Marichromatium purpuratum 984: one gene and its partner. The protein of the gene in region 2 interacts with the protein of the main gene of each other region in a pairwise test. Links are inferred from orthologs where the notes say so. Each region holds a gene or a part of one and is shown on either strand. Other genes may lie near its edges.

Region 1 (8,839 bases), 2.4 Mb from region 2 along the record:
CGTTCTGGTCCAGACCGAAGGCGCCGTGCAGCGCGCGCACGCCGAGTTCGAGATAGCGTTCGTCGACCACCACCGAGATCTTGATCTCGGAGGTCGAGATCATGCGGATGTTGATGCCCTCGTGTGCCAGGGTCTCGAACATCCGACTGGCGATCCCGGCATGACTGCGCATACCGACGCCGACCAGCGAGATCTTGACGATCTGCTCGTCGCCGAGTACCTGACGCGCGCCCAGCGCATCGGCACGCGCCTGCAGGATCTCCAGCGCCCGCGCATAATCGCCGCGCTGGACGGTGAAGGTGAAGTCCGTCGTCGCCTCCTCGGCGGCGACGTTCTGGATGATCATGTCGACCTCGATGTTGGCCGCCGCGATCGCGCCGAGGATCTCGTGCGCCACGCCAGGACGGTCGGGCACGCCGAGGATGGTCAGCTTGGCCTCGTCACGGCTGAAGGCGATGCCGGCGATCTTTGCGTCTTCCACTTCATCTTCCTCGAAGGTAATCAGCGTGCCCTCGCCCTCGCCGAAGCTGGAGAGCACGCGCAGGGGGACCTGGTACTTGCCGGCGAACTCCACCGAGCGGATCTGCAACACCTTGGAGCCGAGACTGGCCATCTCCAGCATCTCCTCGAAGGTGATGCGATCGAGCTTGCGCGCCTTGGGTTCGACCCGCGGATCGGTGGTGTAGACACCGTCGACGTCGGTATAGATCTGGCATTCGTCGGCCTTGAGCGCCGCGGCGATCGCCACCGCCGAGGTATCCGAGCCGCCGCGCCCGAGCGTGGTGATGTCACCGCTCTCGTCGACCCCCTGGAACCCGGCGACCACCACCACGCGCCCCGCCTTCAGATCGGCCCCGACACGCGCCGCGTCGATGTCGCGGATACGCGCCTTGTTGTGCACGCTGTCGGTGAGGATGTGCACCTGGGCGCCGGTATAGGAGCGCGCCGGACAACCACGCGCGGCCAGCGCCATGCTCAACAGTGCGATGGTGACCTGCTCGCCGGTGGAGAGCAGCACATCGAGTTCGCGCGGCTCGGGCCGCTCCTGGATCTGTTTGGCCAGGCCCACCAGACGGTCGGTCTCGCCGGACATCGCCGAGACCACCACCACCACCTGATTGCCCTGGTCGTGCCAGCGCTTGACCCGCTCGGCCACTGCCTGGATACGCTCCACGCTCCCGACCGACGTCCCGCCGTATTTCTGGACGATCAGCGCCATCGACTACTCCTGCCAGCCACGTCTTTCAGGTCTCCCCGATTGAAACGATGGGACCGTCGGCGGCGCTGTGCCGCCCGACGGTCCCCGGTGATGGGCCGGCGATCCCGACCCGGTTGCCGCATCAGGCGGCGCCGCGCTGCGCGACCCAGTCGCGCACCAGCGCCAGCGCAGCGGGCAGTGCATCGGGCTCGCTGCCCCCGGCCTGCGCCATGTCGGGCCGACCACCGCCCTTGCCGCCGACCTTGGCTGCGACCTCGCGGATCAGCTCACCGGCCTTGAACTGGCCGGTGAGATCCTTGGTGACGCCGGCGACCAGCGCAACCTTGCCCTCGCTGACGGTCGCGAGCACGATCACCGCCGAGCCGAGCTTGTCCTTGAGTTGGTCGACCGTCTCGCGCAGCCCCTTGGGATCGGCGCCCTCGAGTTCGGCGGCAAGCACCCGCACCCCGGCGACCTCCTCGGCCTGGGCGGCAAGATCCTGACCGGCGGCGCTAGCGAGCTTGGACTTGAGCTGCTCAAGCTCCTTCTCCAACCGACGACTACGCTCGAGCAGCTGCTCGACGCGCTCGTCGACGTCCTCGCGGGCGCCCTTGAGCAGCCCGGCGATGCGCAACACCCGCTGCTCGTCGGCCTCGATCCAGTCGAGGGCCCCGGCCCCGCTCACCGCCTCGATACGACGCACCCCGGAGGCGATACCGGCCTCGGAGACGATCTTCATCAGACCGATGTCACCGACCGCCTTGACATGGGTCCCGCCGCAAAGTTCGACCGAGAACTCGCCCATCCGCAGCACTCGTACCTGATCGGCATACTTCTCGCCGAACAGCGCCATCGCCCCGGAGGCCTTGGCATCCTCCAGGCTCATGATGCGAGTCTCGACCAGGTGGTTGGCACGGATCTCGCCATTGACCAGACGCTCGATCTCGCGCAACTGCTCGCGCGAGACCGGCTCGAAGTGCGAGAAGTCGAAACGCAGCCGCTCGGGACCGACCAGCGAGCCCTTCTGCTGCACGTGCTCGCCGAGCACCCGGCGCAGCGCCGCGTGGAGCAGATGGGTGGCCGAGTGGTTGAGCGCGATGGCACGCCGCCGCTCGCCATCGACCTCGGCGCACACCATGTCACCGACGCACAGCTCGCCCTCGCGCAGCTCACCGATATGGCAGACCAGGGCACCGCCCTTCTTCTGAGTATCGGTGACCTCGAAACGCCCACCGCTACCGGTGATCCAGCCACGATCACCGACCTGACCGCCGGACTCACCGTAGAAAGGTGTGAGGTCGAGGATCACCATGCCGCGCTCGCCGCCACCCAGCGAGTCGCAGGACTCGCCGTCGCGATAGAGCGCGACCACCGTGGCCTCGTCCTCGCAGCGCTCGTAGCCGCGGAACTCGGTCTCGCCCTGGAGATCGATCTCGACGTCCTGCCCACCGCTGAACTGACTGGCCGCACGGGCACGCGCCTTCTGGTCGGCCATCGCCGCCTCGAAGCCCTCGAGGTCGACGCCGAGCCCGCGCTCGCGGGCGATGTCGGCGGTCAGGTCGGTGGGGAAGCCGTAGGTGTCATAAAGCTTGAACACCGTCTCGCCGGGGATGGTGCACGTGTCCCCGAGTCCGGCGATCGCCTCGTCGAGGATACGCATGCCGTGCTCGAGGGTCTCGGCGAAGCGCTCCTCCTCGAGCCGCACGATCCGCTCGACGTGCGCCTGAGCTGCCACCAGCTCGGGATAGGCCGCGCCCATCTCGGCGACCAGCGCCGCCACCAGACGATGGAAGAAGGGTTGCGACTGGCCGAGACGATAGCCGTGACGGATCGCGCGACGCATGATCCGACGCAGCACATAGCCGCGCCCCTCGTTGCCCGGGGTGACCCCGTCGACGATGAGGAAGGCGCTCGAGCGGATGTGATCGGCGATCACCCGCAGCGACTTGTCGCCGAGATCCTCGCAGCCGGTCGCCTCGGCGGCGGCGGCGATGAGATTGCGGAACAGGTCGATGTCGTAGTTGCTGTGCACGCCCTGGAGCACCGCGGCCAGACGCTCGAGTCCCATGCCGGTGTCGACCGAGGGACGCGGCAACGGGGTCATGTTGCCCTCGGCGTCACGGTTGAACTGCATGAACACCAGGTTCCAGATCTCGACGTAGCGGTCGCCGTCCTCGTCGGGCGAGCCGGGCGGACCGCCGGCGATCTCGGGCCCGTGATCGAAGAAGATCTCCGAGCACGGACCACAGGGGCCGGTGTCGCCCATCGACCAGAAGTTGTCCTTGGCACCGCAGCGCGAGAAGCGCTCAGCCGAGACCCCGATCTCCTTGAGCCAGATGTCGGCGGCCTCGTCGTCGTCCTCGTAGACGGTCACCCAGAGCCGCTCGGCGGGCAGACCCAGCTCGCCGGTCAGATACTGCCAGGCGAAGCCGATCGCCTCGCGCTTGAAGTAGTCGCCGAAACTGAAGTTGCCGAGCATCTCGAAGAAGGTGTGATGCCGGGCGGTGTAGCCGACGTTCTCGAGGTCGTTGTGCTTGCCACCGGCACGCACACAGCGCTGCGCGGTGACCGCCCGCGAATAGCCCCGACGCTCGCGACCGAGAAAGACATCCTTGAACTGGACCATTCCGGCGTTGGTGAACAGCAGGGTCGGATCATTGGCGGGAACCAGCGGGCTGGAAGACACCTGCTCATGCTGGCGTTGCGCGAAATAATCAAGGAAGCTCGCTCGAAGCTCTGCACTCGTAGTCATGTGGGAGTTCTCGAATGAACCGCGCGGGCGGTTCGGTCAGTCGTTCCAGCGCAGCAGGCGCCGGACCATGTCCGTGGGGAAACCGCGCCGCGCCAGAAAGCGCGCGCGCTTGGCATAGCTGGCACGATCGGCGGGCGGCGCATCACCAAAGCGACGCGCATGGAGCGCGGCGAGATGCTCCGGCCACGCCTCGCGCAGTTGCCGTAACTGGGGTTCGATCAAGGTATCGGCCACACCCTTGTCGTTCAACTCGGCCTGGATGCGCAGCGGCCCGAAGCCCTTTTCCATGCGTTCGGCCACATAGCGCTCGACCAGACGCGCCTCGTCGAGCACGCCACTGGCCTCGAGCCGGTCGAGCACGGCGGCAGCGGCGGCGGACTCGAAACCACGCGCACCGAGCTTGCGCGAGAGTTCCAGACGCGAGTGCTCGCGCATGGCGAGCAGACGCAGCGCCGACCGCTCGATCTCGGCGAGCAGGTCGGCATCAAGGAGGGTGCTGGCGGGGCGATCGTCCAGGATCAGTCCTCCGCCGGGGCGACGGCCTCGGCCGTCGCCTCGCTCGGCTGGGGCAATAGCTTGGCGCGGATCTTCGCCTCGATCTCCTGAGCCAGCTCAGGGTTCTCGCAGAGGAAGGCGCGGACGTTGTCCTTACCCTGGCCGATACGGTTGCCCTGGTAACTGTACCAGGCACCGGATTTGTCGACGATGCCCTCGGCCACGCCCAGGCTGATGATCTCGCCCTCGCGCGAGATCCCCTGGCCGTAGAGAATGTCGAACTCGACCTGCTTGAACGGCGGCGCAACCTTGTTCTTGACCACCTTGACCTTGGTCTCGCTGCCGACCACCTCGTCGCTCTTCTTGAGACTGCCGATACGGCGGATGTCGAGTCGCACCGAGGAATAGAACTTGAGCGCATTACCGCCGGTGGTGGTCTCGGGCGAGCCGAACATCACCCCGATCTTCATGCGGATCTGGTTGATGAAGACCACCAGACAGTTGGAGCGCTTGATATTACCGGTGAGCTTGCGCAGCGCCTGCGACATCAGTCGTGCCTGCAGGCCGACGTGCGAGTCACCCATCTCGCCCTCGATCTCGGCCTTGGGGGTGAGCGCCGCGACCGAGTCGACGATCACCACGTCGACCGCCCCCGAGCGCACCAGCATGTCGGTGATCTCGAGCGCCTGCTCACCGGTGTCGGGTTGCGACACCAGCAGGTCCTCCATCTGCACCCCGAGCTTCTCGGCATAGACCGGGTCGAGCGCGTGCTCGGCATCGACGAAGGCCGCGGTGCCGCCGAGCTTCTGCACCTCGGCGACCACGTGCAGGGTGAGGGTGGTCTTGCCCGAGGACTCGGGACCGTAGATCTCGACCACCCGCCCCTTGGGCAAGCCGCCGATACCGAGGGCGATGTCCAGCCCCAACGAGCCGGTGGAGATCGCCTCGATGTTGCGCACCGCGCCGGCATCGCCCATGCGCATCACAGAACCCTTGCCGAACTGCTTCTCGATCTGGGTCAGCGCGGCGGCCAACGCCTTCTTGCGATTGTCGTCCATTGGATCTCCGTCAACTCTTGAGCGCAGCCGTCCGCCGCGCGTCGCCCGAGGCGATCGCGTGTCGGTCGGTTCGTGTCTCGTGATCTTTCGAGCGGGCCGCGCGAATCATCGCTGATTATCGCATAGGCGGCATGCTCACGTCATAGCCGGGGCGCAGCGGCCAACGCCGCTCGACCCGATAGCGCGGCACACACCCCGGGACGCTGCGGGCGAGCACGAACTCACGCACCGGCCAGCGCAACGGCGCCCCGAACGACGCGCTCGGCGCCCTGCTGCGCCGCGCCAGGGTCAGGTGTGGCCGATAGGGCCGCAGCTCCTGGGTCAAGCCACAGACGCGCTGCGCCTCGACCAGCGCCAGCTGCAACGCCAGCAGCGACTCCGGCACCCGCTGTGGCGCGCACCAGGCCGCGCCGGCACGCGCGAAATAACCCAGCCGATCGAGCACCAGCTCGAAGGGCGGCGCGGCGACCCGCTGCGCCGCCGCGCCCACCGCATCGAGCTGCGGCGGCGTCAACGCACCGAGAAAGACCAGCGTCAGGTGCAGATCCTCGCCGTGGGCCGAGCGAGCGCCCGGCGGCAACCAGCCCGGCATGCGCCCGAGCAGCGCCCGACGCAGCGCCGGCTGCGGCCAGAGCGCGAAGAACCAGCGCTCAGCCATCGGCGCCGAGGCCGCCGAGCAGGCCCAGCAGCGCAGCGCGCACCGCCTGCTCGCGCACCGCCTCGCGATCGCCGTCGAAGCACAAACAGCGCGCCGTCGGGCCCTCGCCGGGAAAGCCCCAGGCGAACCACACGGTACCGACCGGCTTGTCGACCGTGCCGCCACCGGGGCCGGCGATGCCGCTGACCGCCACCGCGACATCAGCGCGACTGCGGGCAAGCGCGCCGCTCACCATCTCGGCGACCACCCGCTCGCTCACCGCGCCATAGCGCTCGAGCGCATCGTCCGAGACCCCGAGCAGCTCGCGCTTGGCGTCATTGGAATAGGTGATGAAGCCGCGCTCGAACCAAGCGCTGCTGCCGGCGACATCGGTCATCACCTTGGCCACCCAGCCGCCGGTACAGGACTCGGCCGTCGCCAGCTGCCAGCCACGCGCACGCAACGCCTCGCCCAGACGACGGGCGAGCACCTCCAGGGCAGGAGAATCGTTTACATCATCCATGGTACGGAGTGTCGCCCAGCTCGACTCGTCGGGCAATCCTTGTCGGGCTGGAAAGCACCGGGCGGCGACCTCAGACTCTATCTCTCGAAACCACGCGCAGCACGGACCCCAAACCAATGGACGACACCGAGATCCATCACGAACGCCCCTCCCCCGCCAAGCTCGAGGTCATGGGCGTGGAGCACTGGCCGGTGTGGCGCCGCGAGGTGGCGACCTTTCCCTGGCACTACCGCCAGGAGGAGACCTGCTACATCGTGCGCGGACGCTTCCGCGTCACCCCCGAGGGCGGCGCACCACGGGAGTACGCTCGCGGCGACCTGATCCGCTTCCCCGTCGGACTCAACTGCACCTGGGAGATCCTCGAACCGGTGGAGAAGCACTACCTGCTCACATGAAACGCCGAGTCATCTAGAGGCGTGCCCGTGACGACTTACCTGACGCTCTCGCGCGCCGCCCGGCTGGCCGGAGTCAGCCGCAGCGAGCTGCAACGACGCATCCGCCGCGCCGAGCTGACGACCTTCGAGGGTGAGGTGGCCGCGCACGATCTACTGCGCCTCTACCCTAGCCTGAGCCTCGAGCACGAGGGCGCGCTCGAACAGGTGCGCGAGATCGTCGACAACGCCCGCCCCCGGCTCAAACCCGAACCGGCAGCGCTGCCCGACGCCCGTATCCTGCTCGAACGGGCCCACGACCTGAGCGCGGCACTGGCGCGCGAGATCGAGGCCGGAGAGGCCGCGCGCGGACTGATCGAGCAGGTCGCCGAGCGGATCGCGGCGCTCTCCGCCAGCGACCCCGCCACGCTGCCCACGGCACTCGCGGCCCTCGGCCACTGGCTCGCCGAGGCACGTACCGCGCTACCCGCCAACGAGACGCCCGAGGAGCGGCCGACGCCGACGCGCACCCTGGCCGCCCGGGTACGGCTGATCCCCAGTGGACACAGTTTCCTGGTGGAGGGAGAGGAGTCACTGCTCGAGGCCGCGGTGCACGCCGGCATCCATCTCGAACACGGCTGCGCCAGCGGTAACTGCGGCGGCTGCAAAGCGCGGCTGGTCAGCGGCGAGACCCGCCAGATCAGACCCCACGACTACTCGATCGGCGAGCGCGAGCGCCGACTTGGCTATCTGCTCACCTGCGCCCATACCGCGCTTACCGACCTCACCCTGGAGGTCGGCGAGGCGCGTTCGAGCGCCGAGCTGCCGCTGCAGCGCATCCGCGTCAGCGTGCGCCGTGTCGAGACGCTCGGCCCGACGCTGCGCGCGCTCCAGATCCAGACACCGCGCAACCAGCTGTTGCGCTTCATGGCCGGGCAGCGCGCGCGGCTCGCCCCCCCGGACGAGCCGTCGAGCGAGCTGCCGATCGCCAGCTGTCCCTGCGACGGACGCAACCTGCGCTTCCTGATCCGCGCCGCTGATGAGGCCCTCGCTCGCGCGCTCTTCGACGATCGGCTGGGACCGGGGCAACGGCTCGACCTGGAAGGACCCTACGGCGACTTCGTGCTCGACGAATCAGCGACCGACGAGGCGCTCTTCGTCGCCTGCGGCGACGGCATCGCCCCGATCCGCAGCCTGATCGAGCAGGCAGTCGCGATCGACGCCATCCCCCGCTATCACCTCTACTGGGAGACCGGCGCCCCCGAGGGGCATCACCTGGCGCACTGGGCGCGTGCGCTCGGCGACGCCCTGGACGACTTCACCTACACGCTGCTCGAGGCCACGCCCGCTGACCGGCTTGCCACGCGCATCCTCGACGAACACCCGCCTCACCAGCACCAGAGCCTCTATCTCGCGGGGCCGAAGATCACCGTCAGCACCCTGGAGCAGGCCCTGAGGGCGGGCGGCGTGAGCGCCGAGCGGATCCGCATCGAGGCGCTGCGCGCCGACTGAGTTCAGGCCGCGACCGACGCACGCGCGCACGATCGCTGTGCCGGCAGAAATACCGTGCCCTTGCCGTAGCGATTGACCGCCATGTCACGCACCCAAGTCGGGGCGTCCTGATAGAGACGGACATAGACATGACCGAGACCACCGCGGCTGATCGCCGCGACCCATCGATCGAATTCCCGCTTGTTTTCGCTCATGACATCCCTCGTTGCGATCGTTCGGTATCCGGGGCGATCTCCCTCGCCCCATGCGCAACCCGGAAATCCGGGTTGCGTCATCGCAGTGGACCGAGCCGA
Region 2 (8,745 bases):
GCATCCGTCCGCCCGGCTGTAGCCAATCGTGGATGCGTCCGAGCAGCCGACGGTGGTTGCGCATATGCTCGAACATCTCCAGCGAGACCACGCGGTCATAGCGCCCGTCGGGCTGGAAGTCGTTCATGTCGGCGGTGACCACCTCGAGCCCGTCGAGCCCGAGCCGGTCGCGCTCGGCCTCGATGAAGCGGCGTTGGGCATGAGAGTTGGAGACGGCGGTGATACGACAGCCCGGCAGGCGCTCGGCCAGATAGAGGCTGAAGGCGCCCCAGCCGCAGCCGAGTTCGAGTACGCGCTGACCATCACGGATATCGGCGCGCTCCAGGGTCGCCGCGAGCGCGACCTCCTCGGCCCGCTCGAGCCGGTCGACACCCTCGGGCCAGTAGCAGCAGCTGTACTTGCGCCGCGGTCCGAGCACGGTGGCGAAGAAGGCCGCCGGCAGCTCGTAATGCTGCTCGTTGGCGCGTTGCGGCACCTCGGCGATGGCCGAGTCATCCATCCTCGCGATCAGCGCCCGCTGTTGCGCCAGGGCCGCCTCGCAATCATCCCACGGCAGGCTCGCCAGGCGCTGACGCAGCAGCGCGCGAATACCGCCGCGCGTCACCCCATCCGGCACCAGCCCCTGCTCGACCCAACGAATCGCCGTCGCTGTGGCACTGAACATCCACGCCTCCCCACCCGAAGTCTTCCGACCATCTCGGTGAGATATCGGCGTGAGCGCCGAACAACAAGCCCTGTCGGCGGATCAACCGCGCAGGACGCGACCGCTGGCGGCATCGCGAATCACCGATGGACGATCAGCGCCACCACAGGCGCCATGGAGGAGGTGGTCGGGGCCGTCGCCGGCGAGCGCCAGGCGCAGCGAGCGTGCGGTTCGGGCCGGCGGTCGGTCGGCACGATTGGCGCTGGTCGAGACGATGGCGCCACCATAGGCACGACACAGCGCCGCGGCCAGCGGATGGGCGGTGACCCGCACCGCCAGGGTGGAGAAGCGACCGGTGAGCCAGTCGGGGGTGCTCGGGCGCGCCGGCAGCAACCAGGTGTTGGGCCCGGGCCAGCTCGCCCGGACCTTAGCCATGCGCGTGGCCTCGAGCGACTCGACATAGGGCGCGAGCTGGGCGTAGTCGGCGGCGATCAGGATCAGCCCCTTGGCCGGGTCACGCTGCTTGATCTCGAGGATGCGAGAGACCGCCCCGCGGTCGCGCGGATCGCAGCCGAGCCCGTAGACGGCCTCGGTGGGATAGCCCACCACCGCCCCGGCACGCAGCCAGGCGGCAGCGAGCCGCACCCGATGACGCTGGGCAGGGACAAGCGCCGCGCTCACCCGCCCTCGTCCCCGCCGCCGGACTGCTCGACCGGGGCACGATAGCCGCACTCTTTCTGCGGACAGACCTTGGAGGCGCCCTTGGTCTTGGTCACCTTGAGGGTGAGTATCGGCCAGCCACAGCGCGGACAGGGCTCGTCGAGCGGCTGGTCCCAGACCGCATAGTCGCACTTGGGATAGGTCGAGCAGGAGTAGAAGATCTTGCCACGGCGCGATTTCTTCTTCTGCAGAGTCCCCTTGCCGCACTTGGGACAGGGCACGCCGGTATCCTCGGGCTTCTCCAGCGGCTCGATATGACGGCACTTGGGATAGGCGCTGCAGCCGATGAACTTACCGTAGCGCCCACGCTTGATCTCCAGCGGCGAGCCGCACTCGGGACAACTGCGCCCCTCGACCACCTCGGGGGCCTCGGTCTCGCTCTGGTCGGGATTGAGGTCGCGGGTATAGTCGCAGTCCGGGTAGTTGGTACAGCCGATGAAACGGCCATTGCGCCCGAGCCGGATCGAGAGCTGACCACCGCACTTGGGACAGACCTCGTCGATGCGCTCCTGAGTGACGTCGCTGCGCTTGACGTTGGCCTGGGTGTGATCGACCTGCTCCTTGAAGGGCTGCCAGAAACGTTCGAGCAGCGGAATCCAATCGACCTCGCCGCGCGAGATGGCGTCGAGGTCATCCTCGAGCCGGGCGGTGAAGTCGTAGTCGACATAGGAGGTGAAGTACTCGGTGAGGAAGCGGTTGACCACCCGACCGACGTCGGTCGGCAGGAAGCGCTTCTTGTCGAGCACCACGTACTCACGATCCTGCAGGGTGGAGATGATGGTGGCATAGGTCGAGGGACGACCGATGCCGAACTCCTCCAGCGCCTTGACCAGCGAGGCCTCGGTGTAGCGCGGCGGCGGCTCGGTGAAGTGCTGTTCGGGACGGATCGCGAGCAGGTTCACCCGGTCGCCCTCCTGCATCTCCGGGAGCATTCGTTCCTCGTCGTCGTCGCCGCCCTTGGCGTCGTCGCGCCCTTCGAGATAGACCCGCATGAAGCCCGGCTCGGCCACCATCGAGCCGGTGGCGCGGAACAGGTTGCCGTCCCCGGCGCTGAGATCGACCGCCACCTGGTTGATCAGCGCATGGGCCATCTGGCAGGCCAGGGTGCGCTTCCAGATCAGTTCGTAGAGACGCTGTTGTTCTTGGTTGAGGTGCGCCTTGAGCGAGGCCGGGTCGCGCAGCACCGAGGTCGGGCGCACCGCCTCGTGGGCCTCCTGGGCGTTCTTCGACTTGGTCTTGAAAAAGCGCGGCTGCGGCGGCAGGTGATCGGCGCCATAGCGATCGGCGACGCACTGACGGATCTCCTCGAGCGCCTCCTGGGCGAGGTTGACCGAGTCGGTACGCATGTAGGTAATCAGACCGACGGCACCGGCGCCGACGTCGACACCCTCGTAGAGCTGCTGAGCCACGCGCATGGTGCGCTGGGCGGTGAAGCCGAGCTTGCGCGCGGCCTCCTGCTGCAGGGTGGATGTGGTGAAGGGCGGCGCCGGGTGACGCTTGCGCTGCTTGCGCTTGACCGACTCGACCACCAGGGTGCCGGCGGCGGCCTGCTCGAGCTGCTGGCGTACCGCCTCGGCGCGCTCGCCGTCGGTGATCGAGAACTGTTCGAGTTTGGCCCCTTCGAGCTGGATCAGCTTGGCGACAAAGCGCTTGGCGTCCTTGTCGGCGTCGGCCTCGATGCTCCAGTACTCCTGGCGCTCGAAGCGCTCGATCTCGGCCTCACGCTCGCAGATCAGGCGCAGCGCCGGGCTCTGCACCCGTCCCGCTGAGAGACCCCGACGGATCTTCTTCCACAGCAAGGGGGACAGATTGAAGCCGACCAGATAATCGAGCGCACGCCGGGCCTGCTGCGCATTGACCATGTCGAGCGAGAGTTCGCGCGGATTGGCCACCGCCTCCTGCACCGCGCGCTTGGTGATCTCGTTGAACACCACCCGGTGCACCGCCCGTTCGCCGAGCTGGCGACGCCCCTTGAGCAGTTCAAAGAGATGCCAGGAGATCGCCTCGCCCTCGCGATCGGGGTCAGTGGCCAGATACAGCGCCTCGGCCCCCTTGAGCTTCTTGGCGATGGTCTGGACGTGTTTCTCGTTGCGCTCGATCACCTGGTACTTCATCGCGAAGCCGTGCTCGGGATCGACCGCCCCCTCCTTGGGCACCAGATCGCGGACATGGCCGTAGGAGGCGACCACGTCGAAGTCCGGGCCGAGGTATTTCTTGATGGTCTTTGCCTTCGCAGGTGATTCGACGATAACGAGATTCATCTGTGGTCTTGGTCGGCCATGTGGGTGTGACTGAAGCCTGCCGGGACAGCGGTCATTGGGTCAAGGCGGTGGACGTGACGCCGGCACCGCCACGCGAGAGCACGACGGGACGGCGCAAACGGACACGGGCGGCGCGGAGATCCACCGACGCAGGGACCAGGTCCGGCGCGGAATGCGGGCAGTTTAGCGGTGCGCTCGGAGTCCCCACAAGGGGCCAGAGCGCACGCACCGATCGGCACCGGGCCCGCCCCGGTGCGCGGCGCGTCTCAGTGCAGGTAGGCCTGCCCCCCGTCGTAGACCATCTCCTCCATCTGACTGAAGGCGTCCTCCTGACCGGGTCGGTTCAGCAAGACCAGCAAGACGACCCACTTGACCTCATCGGCCGTCACCTGCGACAGATGAGTCGCCAACAACCGGTCGATCACCAGCTCCCGGCCGAGCGGATCGAGGATTCCGTTCTGCTCCAGCGCCAGCAGGAAACCACGTGCCTCGGCACTGAGCTTGGCACACTCCCGCTCGGCATAGACACGAAGCGAATCGGCGGCGTACCCCAGATCCTGCGGGACATACTGCGGGGCCTCGACCTCGTCGGCCAACTCGTCGAGCCAGCGCAGCGCCTGCTCGATCTCGTCGCTGTTGAAGCCCGCCTCGGAGAGTTCATCCTCAAGCACATGCGGGTCGATGGGGGCGCGCTCCCCACCGTCCATATAATTCTCGTAGAGATAGATCAGAACATCGACCATGTTTTCGAACATCAGCCAACCTCGTGGGCGGCGCCAGCCGGGCGACTGGCGGAAAGCGGCGCCAGGATGCGCCCAGGGGATCGTCACTGGCCTCGCGACGCGTCGCTTACACCGACGGCGGCGCGTCACCGCGCGCGGCGCCGTCGCGACGACAATAGCGACCACCCGGCAGCGATGATACATGAGCGTCCAGTTCCAGGACCAACAAGGTCGAGAGGATCTGCTGCGCCGCCAACCCGGTGCGGGCACTCAGCTCGTCGGGGGCGACCGGGTCGCGCCCCATCGCCTCGAGCACCCGCGCTGCGGTGTCATCGAGCCCCGGCGGCAGCAAGTCGGGCGAGGTCGATGCCTCGCGCGGTTGTTCGAGCAAGGCGCGCAATTGCGGCGCAAGCTCGGCGAGCACCTCGCGCGCATCCTCGAGCAATCGCGCGCCATCGCGGATCAGTGCGTGACAGCCGCGCGCCAACGGATTGCGCACCGAACCGGGCACCGCGAACACCTCTCGCCCCTGCTCGAGAGCGAGTCGCGCGGTGATCAAGGAGCCGCTCTTGAGCGCCGCTTCGGTGACCAGTACGCCCAGCGACAGACCACTGATCAGACGGTTGCGTCTGGGGAAGTTGCGCGCCAGCGGCTCGACCCCGGGCGGGAACTCGCTGACCAGGGCGCCGTTGTCGGCGATGCGATGGGCCAGCTCGCGATGCGCGGCCGGATAGACCCGATCGGGGCCGGTGCCGAGCACCGCGATGGTGCGCCCGCGCTCGAGCGCGCCGAGATGGGCGGCGGCATCGACCCCGGAGGCCAACCCACTGGTCACCACCAGCCCGTATCCGGCCAGCTCGCGAGCGAAGGCATGGGTGAGTTCGGCGCCGCCCGGGGTCGGGTTGCGACTGCCGACGATGGCGATCTGGGGTTCGGCGAGCAGCGCCGGATCGCCACGCACATAGAGCAGCGGCGGGGCGTCGTCGAGCTGGGCGAGGCGCGGCGGGTAGCGCGGATCATTGCCGGTGAGCACCCAGGCCCCCGGCTGCTCGGCCCAGCGCAGCACCCGCTCGATCGGCTCGCGCGCCGGATTGGCGAGCGCCACGACCGTCTCCGGGCGCAGTCCGGCGGCGGTGAGTTGGCGCGCGGGCTGGGCGAGGATCGCCGCAGGATCGCCGTAGCGTTCGAGCAACTGGGCGGCAGTCCGTGGACCGATCCCCGGGGCATTGACCAGGGTCAGCCAGGACTCGAGCGCCTCGTGCGTCACCGCGACCCCGTTCAGGCCGGCGGCGGGGCGACCCGGTCACCGACCGCCATGGCGCGGTAGGCCTCGAGTACCAGCGCAAAGCTAACCCTATCGAAGACGCGGAATACCATCACCACGCCAGCCCGTTCATAGGGTCGGAGATAGGTGTCGCGGTCACGACGCATGTCGGCGTGCAGCGGCATGCCGTCCTCTCCGGGCGGATCGGCGCGCCACCCCTCGAAGGAGAAATCGCCGAACCAGAACTCGCTGTCGAGCGGCGAGTCATCGCGCCAGTTCCAATCGAAGCCACCCCGACGCACTTGGTCGGGCGCAGTCTCGCCGCCGATGAAGACCTCGAGCACATGACCGGCCTTGATACCGTCACGCTCCCCCTTGTTCAGGATCACGACATCGAACTGACCGATCTGCGACACCCCCTTGAGCACCGAGAGGATGCGACCACGGACCCCGGCGGGACCCGGCTCGGGGTAGAAATTCTCGAGCGAGCGCTCCTGCTCGGCCGGGATCACCCGGTCGCCGATGCCGACCTCGCGCTCGGCGCGGGCGATGCGCAGTTTGGCCGGATCGCCGACACGCTCGAGCGCGGCGGTGGCGACGAACTCGACCTCGTAGCCGAGCAGTTCATTGGTGTCAGGGTCACGCAGCGCCTTACCCGGACGCACCACCTGGTAGCGCGCGGAGTCGGCCCGCGCGAGCCGACGCACGTAGATCGAGTCGAAAGTGCCGACGACGAGGTGCTCGTCGGGGAAACCGACCACATAGGCCGCGCGCTCGACCTGATCGGAGTCGGCCACCAGCGGCTGGGTGAGGAAGGGTGCGATCGAGGCGACCGGGATCACCGGCACCGCATCCTCGAGCGAGGTCACGCGGGCCTGGGGCGAGCGCTTGACCACGCGCATCCCGTCCCGGTAGCCGAGGGTCCGGTCGCCGCCACCGCGGGTCAGCTGCAACTGCGGCTCGCCGTCGACCTCGACGAGTTCGAGCAGGTCGCCGGGGTAGATCAGGTCGGGATTGGCGATCCCGGGGTTGGCGCGCCACAGCGCATGCCAGCGCCAGGGGTCGCGAAGGAAGCGCCCGGCGATACCCCACAGGGTGTCGCCCGAGCGCACTACGTAGCGACCGGGGGCATCTGGGGCGAGAGCCACCTCGGCGCGTGTCGGCGCAGGGACAAGGAGCACGAGCAGCAGCGGTGCCAGCACACGAAGCGAGCAGGGAGCGCGCATGGACCCTCCGTGACGGTCGAAACGGGATTCACCCGCCCCCAATACGGGGTATAGTATTGATTCCGATAGTAGCGCAGTCCAGGCGCCCCCTTCCACTCGCGGACCCGACACTCAACGAACCATGGCCATGCTCGAAATCCTCACCTTTCCCGATCCCCGGCTGCGCAAGGCGGCAAAACCGGTCGACCAGGTCGACGATGCCGTGCGTCGGCTGATCGACGACATGCTCGAGACCATGTACGCTGCCCCGGGAATCGGACTCGCCGCGACCCAGGTCAATGTTCACAAGCGCATCGTGGTGATCGACATCTCCGAGGATCATGACCAGCCGCTGTGTCTGATCAACCCGGAGATCCTCGAGCGCGAGGGCGAAGAGCAGATGGAAGAAGGCTGTCTGTCGGTCCCCGGATTCTACGAATCGGTCACCCGTGCCGAACGGGTACAGGTCAAGGCGCTCGACCGCGACGGCAAGCCCTTCACCCTCGAGACCGACGGTCTGCTGGCGGTGTGCATCCAGCACGAACTCGACCACCTCAACGGCAAGCTGTTCGTCGACCACATCTCCTCGCTCAAGCGCCAGCGTATCCGCCGCAAGCTCGAGAAAGTCAGCAAGCGTCATCACGGTGTCGTCGACACGGCGCACCGGACCGCGATCTGATGCCACCGTCTCCCGCTGTCACCTCGACATCAACCCAGACCCAGACCGACTCTCCCATGCGTGCACTGCGAATCATCTTCGCCGGGACGCCCGATTTCGCCTGCCCGAGCCTCGCCGCGCTGATCGCCGCAGGCCACCAGGTGGTCGGCGTCTACACCCAACCCGATCGTCCCGCCGGACGCGGCCGCAAACTCCAGGCCAGCCCGGTCAAGCAGCTCGCGCTCGAACACGCGATCCCCGTCCATCAGCCCCAGAGCCTCAAGCGCGATCCCGAAGCGGTGGCCGAACTGGCCGCGCTCGAGGCCGACCTGATGGTCGTGGTCGCCTACGGCCTGTTGTTGCCCCAGACGGTGCTCGACGCGCCGCGCCTGGGCTGCGTCAACGTCCACGCCTCGCTGCTGCCGCGCTGGCGCGGCGCGGCGCCGATCCAGCGCGCGGTGCTCGCCGGCGACCCCACCAGTGGGGTCTGCATCATGCAGATGGAGGCCGGACTCGACACCGGTCCGGTCTATCACCGCCTCGACACCCCGCTCGCCGCCGACGAGACCGGCGGCAGTCTTCACGACCGGCTCGCCGAACTCGGCGCGCGCGCCCTGGTCGAGGCCCTGCCCGGGATCGCCGATGGCACGCGTCCCGCAGAGGCGCAGGACGACGAGGCGGCGACCTATGCCCACAAGCTCACCAAGGACGAGGCGCTGATCGACTGGAGCGCCCCGGCCGTGGCGATCGAGCGCCAGGTGCGCGCCTTCGACCCCTGGCCGGTCGCCCATACCCGGCTCGACGACGAGCAGCTCAGGGTCTGGGGCGCCCGCGCGCTGGATGAGGCCACCACGGCCGAACCCGGTCGCGTCGTCGGCGCCGACAAGCACGGCATCCGGGTCGCCACCGGCGAGGGCCTGCTCTGCATCACCCGCCTCCAGCCCTCCGGCAAGCGCCCGATGGAGGCCGCCGCCTTCATCAACGCCCGCAATCTCGAGGGTGTCCTGCTTGGCTGATCCCCGCCCCGCCCCCCGCCCCGACGGCAGCGGCGCCGCTGCACGCGCCACCGCCGCGCGCGCGCTGCACCAGGTCCGTGATCGCGGTCAGTCGCTCACCCGGGTGCTGCAACGGCTACGCCTGCCGGCCCAGGCCGCCGATCGCGCCCTGGTCCAGGAGATGACCTATGGCGCACTGCGCACCCTGCCACGGCTCGAGGCACTCGCCGGACAGCTGCTGCATCGTCCGCTGCCCAAGCGCGAGGCCGAACTCCAG

What was found.
Region 1: the proteins of dprA (region 2) and recA interact in binary tests that used the Bacillus subtilis proteins (3 or more experiments, as listed by UniProt). The link is inferred for Marichromatium purpuratum 984 from one-to-one orthologs.

Annotation. Positions count from the first base shown.
Region 1 is NZ_CP007031.1:3,334,245-3,343,083, forward strand. What follows is about bases 3,487-6,379. They hold recA (recombinase RecA), read right to left. Parts: upstream 5,504-6,379; coding sequence 4,469-5,503; downstream 3,487-4,468. Other genes in these bases: alaS (alanine--tRNA ligase), read right to left, coding at 3,487-3,950; MARPU_RS14465 (regulatory protein RecX), read right to left, coding at 3,987-4,472; thpR (RNA 2',3'-cyclic phosphodiesterase), read right to left, coding at 5,619-6,161; pncC (nicotinamide-nucleotide amidase), read right to left, coding at 6,154-6,379. Outside these bases: MARPU_RS14455 (aspartate kinase), read right to left, coding at 1-1,219; more of alaS, read right to left, coding at 1,341-3,486; more of pncC, read right to left, coding at 6,380-6,663; MARPU_RS14485 (cupin domain-containing protein), read left to right, coding at 6,780-7,058; MARPU_RS14490 (2Fe-2S iron-sulfur cluster-binding protein), read left to right, coding at 7,086-8,546; MARPU_RS14495 (hypothetical protein), read right to left, coding at 8,549-8,740. UniProt on the Bacillus subtilis protein: Multifunctional protein involved in homologous recombination, DNA repair and competence.
Region 2 is NZ_CP007031.1:907,737-916,481, reverse strand. The notes cover bases 3,544-6,342. They hold dprA (DNA-processing protein DprA), read right to left. Parts: upstream 5,614-6,342; coding sequence 4,474-5,613; downstream 3,544-4,473. Other genes in these bases: MARPU_RS04170 (LysM peptidoglycan-binding domain-containing protein), read right to left, coding at 5,625-6,342; MARPU_RS04180 (DUF494 family protein), read right to left, coding at 3,891-4,379; topA (type I DNA topoisomerase), read right to left, coding at 3,544-3,624. In the rest of the region: MARPU_RS04195 (SAM-dependent methyltransferase), read right to left, coding at 1-664; MARPU_RS04190 (L-threonylcarbamoyladenylate synthase), read right to left, coding at 746-1,324; more of topA, read right to left, coding at 1,321-3,543; more of MARPU_RS04170, read right to left, coding at 6,343-6,836; def (peptide deformylase), read left to right, coding at 6,958-7,494; fmt (methionyl-tRNA formyltransferase), read left to right, coding at 7,551-8,489; 16S rRNA (cytosine(967)-C(5))-methyltransferase RsmB, read left to right, coding at 8,482-8,745. UniProt on the Bacillus subtilis protein: Protein that helps load RecA onto ssDNA during transformation. Binds cooperatively to circular ssDNA, is able to bridge different segments of DNA. Favors the loading of RecA onto SsbA- or SsbB-coated ssDNA and formation of RecA-DNA filaments.